2 regions of the Methylomicrobium sp. Wu6 genome follow, and region 2 is predicted to be linked to the other one. Evidence: riboswitches for the same ligand, from Rfam matches in the RefSeq annotation. Region 2 holds a riboswitch; the other holds the start of a gene.
What was found. Region 2 has a riboswitch for cobalamin ahead of U2W12_RS12630 (TonB-dependent receptor). Riboswitches for the same ligand answer to the same signal wherever they lie in the genome.
Positions count from the first base shown of each region.

Region 1: it holds a riboswitch for cobalamin, as region 2 does, so the genes downstream of both, U2W12_RS08600 (ribonucleoside-diphosphate reductase subunit alpha) here and U2W12_RS12630 (TonB-dependent receptor) in region 2, are expected to answer to the same signal.

Region 1 covers NZ_JAXUHN010000070.1:23,898-27,321, forward strand. Annotated here, with positions in the region: gene nhaD (sodium:proton antiporter NhaD) at 1-888, opposite strand, end outside; cobalamin riboswitch at 1,536-1,768, shown strand; gene U2W12_RS08600 (ribonucleoside-diphosphate reductase subunit alpha) at 1,977-3,424, shown strand, end outside.
Region 2 covers NZ_JAXUHN010000083.1:4,336-7,759, reverse strand. Annotated here, with positions in the region: gene hemW (radical SAM family heme chaperone HemW) at 1-541, opposite strand, end outside; cobalamin riboswitch at 730-938, shown strand; gene U2W12_RS12630 (TonB-dependent receptor) at 1,084-3,120, shown strand; gene U2W12_RS12625 (hypothetical protein) at 3,311-3,424, shown strand, end outside.

The sequences.
Region 1 (3,424 bases), on a different contig from region 2:
GGCGGCAGGGGGCAACTCCAGGGCGACATTGGACCACACGGTGATAATCAGCGTTACGATAAAAAGAAAAATAACGCGTTTGCTTCCACGGCGAAGCCAAATGCAGCTGGCGGAAGCTTCCGGGGTTTCTTTGGGGATGAAAAAATGCATGACAACGGCGGGTATAAGAAAGTTAACCAGGCAAGGAACCGCTATCGAAAAAAACTCGGTGAAATGCAGGATATGCTTTTGCCAAACAAACAGGGTGGAAATGCCGCCCAGAGGGCAGAACGACCCTCCGGCATTGGTCGCCACAACAACATTCACGCAGGCCAAACCCACGAATCCCGGTTTATCTTTACCTACTGCCGCCGCTACTGCGCCCATGATTAAAGCCACCGCCAGACCGCTGATCACGGTGGATAGAACAAAAGCTAGAACACCGGTAATCCAGAACAGTTGCCGGTAACTGTATTGGCGGCTTAACAGCCAAATCCGAAGTCCGTCAAAAATACCGCGCTCTTCCATGGCATTCAGGTAGGTCATCGACACCAGGATAAACAGCAGCAGCTCGATATAGGCGAGTAGATTGCTTTCAAACGCCAATGCCGCCGTCTTGGCTTCTCCATGCAGCGCATAATAAATGCAAATCGCAAACCAGATAACAGCCGATCCCAGGACCATGGGCTTGGACTTGCGCAACTCGATCACATCTTCCGACATGGCGGCCACATAAGCACAAACGGTAACAAACAGAGAAAGGTAACCTATGACGTGGCGGGTTAGGTTTAATGCTGCGGTCGAGTTGGCAGCAGTAGTCTCTTCCGCATAACTCAACGAGGGCACGAGAAAGACCAAAATCAGAACTACCAAATGGCGAACATGGATAAGGGTGTTGAATTTTTTCATTTGAACTTGCTTTTGATCTTAAATATTAGGCAACCGGACAAGGGCAGCAAGACGATGAAATCTTCTGGGCACACTGGATATTCATAGATTCACAGCCGTTGCCAAAGCTAAAAAATACAGGTTTATTAGCCTACCTGTAGATTTAGCTGATAAATACGGTTTTAACGGTGGGGAATATTAGAAGTTCCTAGGTAAAAATTCTGTTTATATTTGATTTCTATTTGTTGATAGTCTGTTTTCTATTATTAAACAATTAACGATGAGTGGCAAGACATGAGCCGTGAGTCTGTGATTGCCATGAATACAGCATGGATTCGGCAAGCCCTATTCTCGACTCCTTGCTGACATCGTCTTTGAGGGGAAACACAGAATTTGGAAAAATAGTACGCTAAGAATTTCTGAACGGTCGTAGCGGCTAAATTTGCTACGCAGCAACGACATCCTGCTGCAAAATCCGCTTTTCTGCCTCGTCACTGAACTTCACCTGTTTCTCGGTCGCCAAGTTCAAGGCCGCGCCGGCCAGACTGAATGCAGCTCAATCTTTCATATTAAGTGTGGCCTTGCCCAATGAAAACTATATATAGTTGTAATTTTTATATTTTCATCCATGTATAGTGTTTTTTGTTGACATAGATAATTCGCCAATGTTAACTTAAAAGGCGTACGGTTCTCACGATCAATTTGAAAGTGAATTAAAAGGGAATCCGGTGACAGATAAATCGACACGTTCATCTTAAAACCGGAGCTGCCCCCGCAACTGTAATCGAAGAGTGTGAAGTCAATCATGCGCCACTGAGTCGGATACCATTCCGGCTTGGGAAGGCCGAACTCATGCGATGACCCGAGAGCCAGGAGACCTGCCGTACATTTTTGTCAACACGTTTGAGGCGGGGTGTCCTCGGCAGATGGTCAGGTTCAGTTTGCGTATTTCCTCGTAAGCTCTTCCTCGCCGCCATGCTGGTCTCTAAGACTGGCGCACGGTTCAGTACCGCTTTATCGATAAGTTTCCAAACTTGTCGGGATGCAAAGGGTTGCCGGACTGTCGCGTCTTTCCAGTCATTCCCGCTCCTACTCTTAAGGAGCTATCCATGTACGATACCGTAATCCCTACACCATCGGGTGTATTTTCAAATGCGAAACAGCCTTCATCGAATTTACCCGTATTACAAGTGATTCGACGCAATGGCGAGGCCGTCCCGTTTAACCCGGGAAAAATCTCCATTGCCATCAGCAAGGCATTTTTGGCGGTCGAGCATGGCCATACCACGCTATCCAGCCGAATGCGCGAACAAGTCACTGTGCTGACCCAGACGGTTATAACCGCACTGATGCGCCGCTTGCCTTCCGGCGGCTCGGTGCATATTGAGGACATTCAGGACCAGGTCGAATTGGCTTTAATGCGCTCAGGGGAGCACGACGTCGCAAAAGCCTATGTCCTATACCGGGAAAAACATGCCGCCGAGCGGGCCAGCCGGACACACGACGCAGCACCATTGCATATCACGGTTAATGGCAACAGGCAGCCATTAGATGTCGTCAAACTGACCGAAATGGTGATGGAAGCTTGCCGGGATTTAGGCGCAGACGTCAGTCCGAAGCTCGTGGTCGAGCAAGCCGTGCGTGATTGTTATGACGGCATTTCGTTTAACGAAGTGCGCCGCGCCTTGATCCTTTCCGCCCGCAGCCTGATTGAGCGTGAACCGGCATACAACTATGTCACCGCGCGTTTGCTGTTGGATCTGATTCGATCCGAAGTGTTGGGCGAAAGCGTCGATCATGGCGCGATGCAATCCGGTTATGCCGAGTATTTTCCACGCTACATCAAGTTGGGTGTCGAAACCGGCTTGCTGGATAAGCGTTTGGCGCAGTTCGACTTGACCCGATTGGGTCAAGCATTGGTGGCGGACCGCGATTTCAAATTCGGCTATCTCGGCCTGCAAACCCTCTATGACCGCTATTTTTTACATATCGAGGAGCGGCGTATCGAGCTGCCGCAAATCTTCTTCATGCGCGTGGCGATGGGGCTGGCGATTAACGAGATCGAGCGCGAAGCCCGTGCCATCGAGTTTTATCAGGTGTTGTCAGGCTTCGATTTCATGAGTTCCACGCCGACGTTGTTCAATAGCGGCACGGTGCATGCGCAGCTTTCATCCTGCTATCTCAGTACCGTCGATGATGACCTCGACGGTATCTATCAGGCGATCAAAGAAAATGCGTTGTTGCAGAAATATGCCGGCGGCATAGGCAACGACTGGACGCCGGTGCGCGCCTTGGGCTCGCGCATCAAAGGCACCAACGGCAAGAGCCAGGGCGTGATTCCCTTCCTGAAAGTCGCCAACGATACCGCCGTGGCGGTCAATCAGGGCGGCAAGCGCAAGGGCGCGGTCTGCGGCTACCTGGAAACCTGGCATCTGGATATCGAAGAATTTCTGGATTTACGCAAAAACACCGGCGACGACCGCCGCCGCACGCACGACATGAACACCGCGCACTGGATTCCCGATCTGTTCATCCAGCGGATCAGCGACAACGCCGA
Region 2 (3,424 bases):
CGGTCCGAATATCGTTGACGGCACTGTCTTTATTCGCCCCCGGCAAACCGAACATCAAATCCAGATTCAGATTGTCGAAGCCGGACTGCTGCGCGATGTCGACCGAACGTAAGGCCTCGTTCGACGAATGTACCCGGCCCAACGCCTGGAGAAACTTGTCGTCGAAACTTTGAATTCCAATCGACAGACGGTTGATGCCGAGCGCACGAAACTCGGCGAATTTCTGGCTTTCGAAAGTGCCGGGATTCGCTTCGAGCGTGATCTCGATCGCGTCGCTCAGTTGAAGCTGATTTGCAATGCCTTCCAGCAAACGGTCGAAAGCTTCCGGCGAAAACAGGCTCGGCGTGCCGCCGCCGATAAAAATGCTATGGATCGGCCGGGTAATACGATAGCGCCGGACATCCTCGGTCAGATCGCGCAGCAACGCATCGATATAAGCCGCCTCGGGCGCGCCATCCTTGACAGCGTGGGAATTAAAATCGCAATACGGACATTTTTTGATGCACCATGGAATGTGCACGTAAAGGCTGAGCGGGGGCAAGGGATTCGTAAAAACGCAATGAAAGGGACGGGCAGTTTACCACGTTCGCCATGAAGGCGGGTAACAGGTATGCACTGCCTACGACTCGGCGAATTGATCCCTACCCGGTTTCTAGGCGTGCGCCAACTGCTAACTAAAAACACTCGAAAAAACAGACATTTCATTGACATCTGAACCCTACCCCTTATAATTGCCGCCTGCTTTAAGGTTCCGTTGATCCCTTAGGATCAACGGTTAAACGGGAAGCCGGTGAGGAAACTCCAAGGCCGGCGCTGCCCCCGCAACGGTAAATAAGTTAAGCGTCATCAACAGCCACTGTGCACACGCATGGGAAGGCGATGATGCCGGCATCAGCCGCTTATGAGCCCGGAGACCGGCCTGAAAGTATCACTCGGAACAGCGGAGGGCTGTCCACGACAAGGTCACCGCGGTTCCTGCGTCTTCCTGTTTTTGTCCTCCGCTCTGTCACTTACCCCAAATGCGCGGGCGGCGCAGAGGATAAAATGCTCGATCCACGATTTTACTTCTTATTTTTCAGCCTTATGTTTTCGTCGCAATCGTTTGCTGAAGAAAACATAGACTCCAAAAGCGACGATCAAAAAGAAGTCAAACCATCCTATAAAATGCCTTCGGCGAAGGAAGCCGTTAAAAACTACAATGTAGATTCGCAGGATAAAGCATTGCTTTCTCCCGTCACCGTAACCGCTAACTCGTCTGTTGCGGATGAGTTATTGTCCCCTAAATCGGTGACCATCTATTCCAAAGAGAACATCAGGCAGAGTGGCGTCAGCAATCTGTTGGATTTCTTCAAATACAATACGGAAATCCAGACGGACCCCAGTTTCGGCAACGTCTTAACCCCAAGATTGTCGATGCGCGGATTCGGTAACGGCGACGGCTATCAAAATATCAACATCATTGTTGACGGCGTATCGTTGAATCAAATCGATATGGTTCCTCAGCAACTGGGTTCCGTGCCGATCGATTCGATTGAAAAAATCGAAGTGGTCAAAAGCAGCGGTTCGGTGCTTTACGGCGATTATTCGGGTGCTGGGACCATCATCATCCGTACCAATAACTCCTTCGACAGGAAGCCTCTGTACGGCTCGGCAAGATCCGGTTTCGGCACGTACAACACCAAGTTGGAACATATCAATTTAGGCTCTGTCACCGATTTTACGGGTTTTAAGGTGTTGGCCGACGGCAATTTTACTTATCTCGATGCGGAAGGCAAAAAGCAGGTCCTTGCGGACGGAAGCAAGGATACGACTGAAAATGTAAACGGCAAAGCAACATTGGGTTTGCAAAAGGACAATTTTGAAATCGTAACCTCTTTTATTAAGGACGACTCCAATGTTGTTTATACAGGCGCGATGACCCTGGACGCCTTCAATCAAAATCCCAATGCCGCAGTCATGAACGGCACACGAAATATTGTTCATAAGGAAGATTGGGTGACGGCATTAAAATACAAATTCAATGATCGTTTGAATGCGGCTTATACCTATGCAAATAAAACCAAGGATTTAAAGTATCCCGCTTATGACTATTTGCCGCATTACGAAGGGGAAGATCATCGTTTCACCTTGCAAAGTATCCAGGATGATTTTGTCGTTTTAGCCGGCTTCGATTTGAACAATAATCTGCGCGCGGAATCCGGCCAAGTGACGAAAAAAAACAATGTCGCCGGTTTCATTTCGGCCGACTATTTCGTGAACGATCGATTATCGTTGAATGCCGGTTTTCGGCAAGCTTTTATCACCTTCAAACATGACAATAACGGGTTGAATAACCCTTTATCGAAATCTGTGAATCCCACAAGCGTTAACGCCGCCATGAATTATTCGCTGGCTAAGAATGATGCCTTGTTTACCAGCTACGTTCATGCCTTTCAATCGCCCGATATCGACCGTTTTTTTTCCCCGGTGTTTGCCCCCGACTTTACGCTGATTGGAAAAACGTTTAACGGCTTCATCAATACGATGGAAATGGATACCTACTCGATAGGGTACAAACATCTGGAGGATGATCTCAAAGTGAAGGCGGAGTTTTATTATTCGGATTTAAACAATGAGATTTACTATAACAGTTCCAACTTCAGAAACACCAATTACGATTCGTCTTCCAAATATGGCGTAGAGCTTTCCGTCTATAAGGATTTCGATTTCTTCTATACCAGCGCTAACTATGTTTATACGGATACCCGGGCCAGGGTCGGCTCACAAATCTATCAAATCAGCGCCCAGCCGAAACACATCGTGCTGGCGACGCTCGGTAAACAATTCACCAGTTCGCTGTTACCGTTGCCCTACCATTTGATCAGCCTTTCCCATAAGTACCAATCGGAAAGTTATGCGGAGGGCGATTTCGACAACTCCCTGGGCAAACAGCAGTCCTACAACTCCACCAATTTCACTTATCAGTTGACCGATCGCCAACATTGGACAGTCGATTTTAGCATCCAAAATTTGTTTAATGGCGCGAATGGGCAATTTGTCGACTTCGGCACCAATCAGCCTGTTGTGTATCCTACCAATTACCAGCGAACCTTTCAGGGATCCGTCAGCTATCGTTTTTGAGCTTAAAATACGCTCAAGGCTCCAACAAAGACTCGATGCTAAGCGCCAAGCAGAATAATCTGCTGGATAAACAATACCAACTCGTGGATACTTACTTTACCTCGGACCGAAACTTCTTCGTATCGATCCATTATAATAACTAACCGCCGGTACGAACTGGCTTGTTAACCGCTTTACAGGAGAACTTCTGATGAACACGACACAATGTCTACAAACACGGTATTTCCCTATCGCGTTGATCGCGCTGATGGCGCTGACCCGCTTTCATCACTTCGGTGACGCTCTACATCTGCCCGATGCCTCG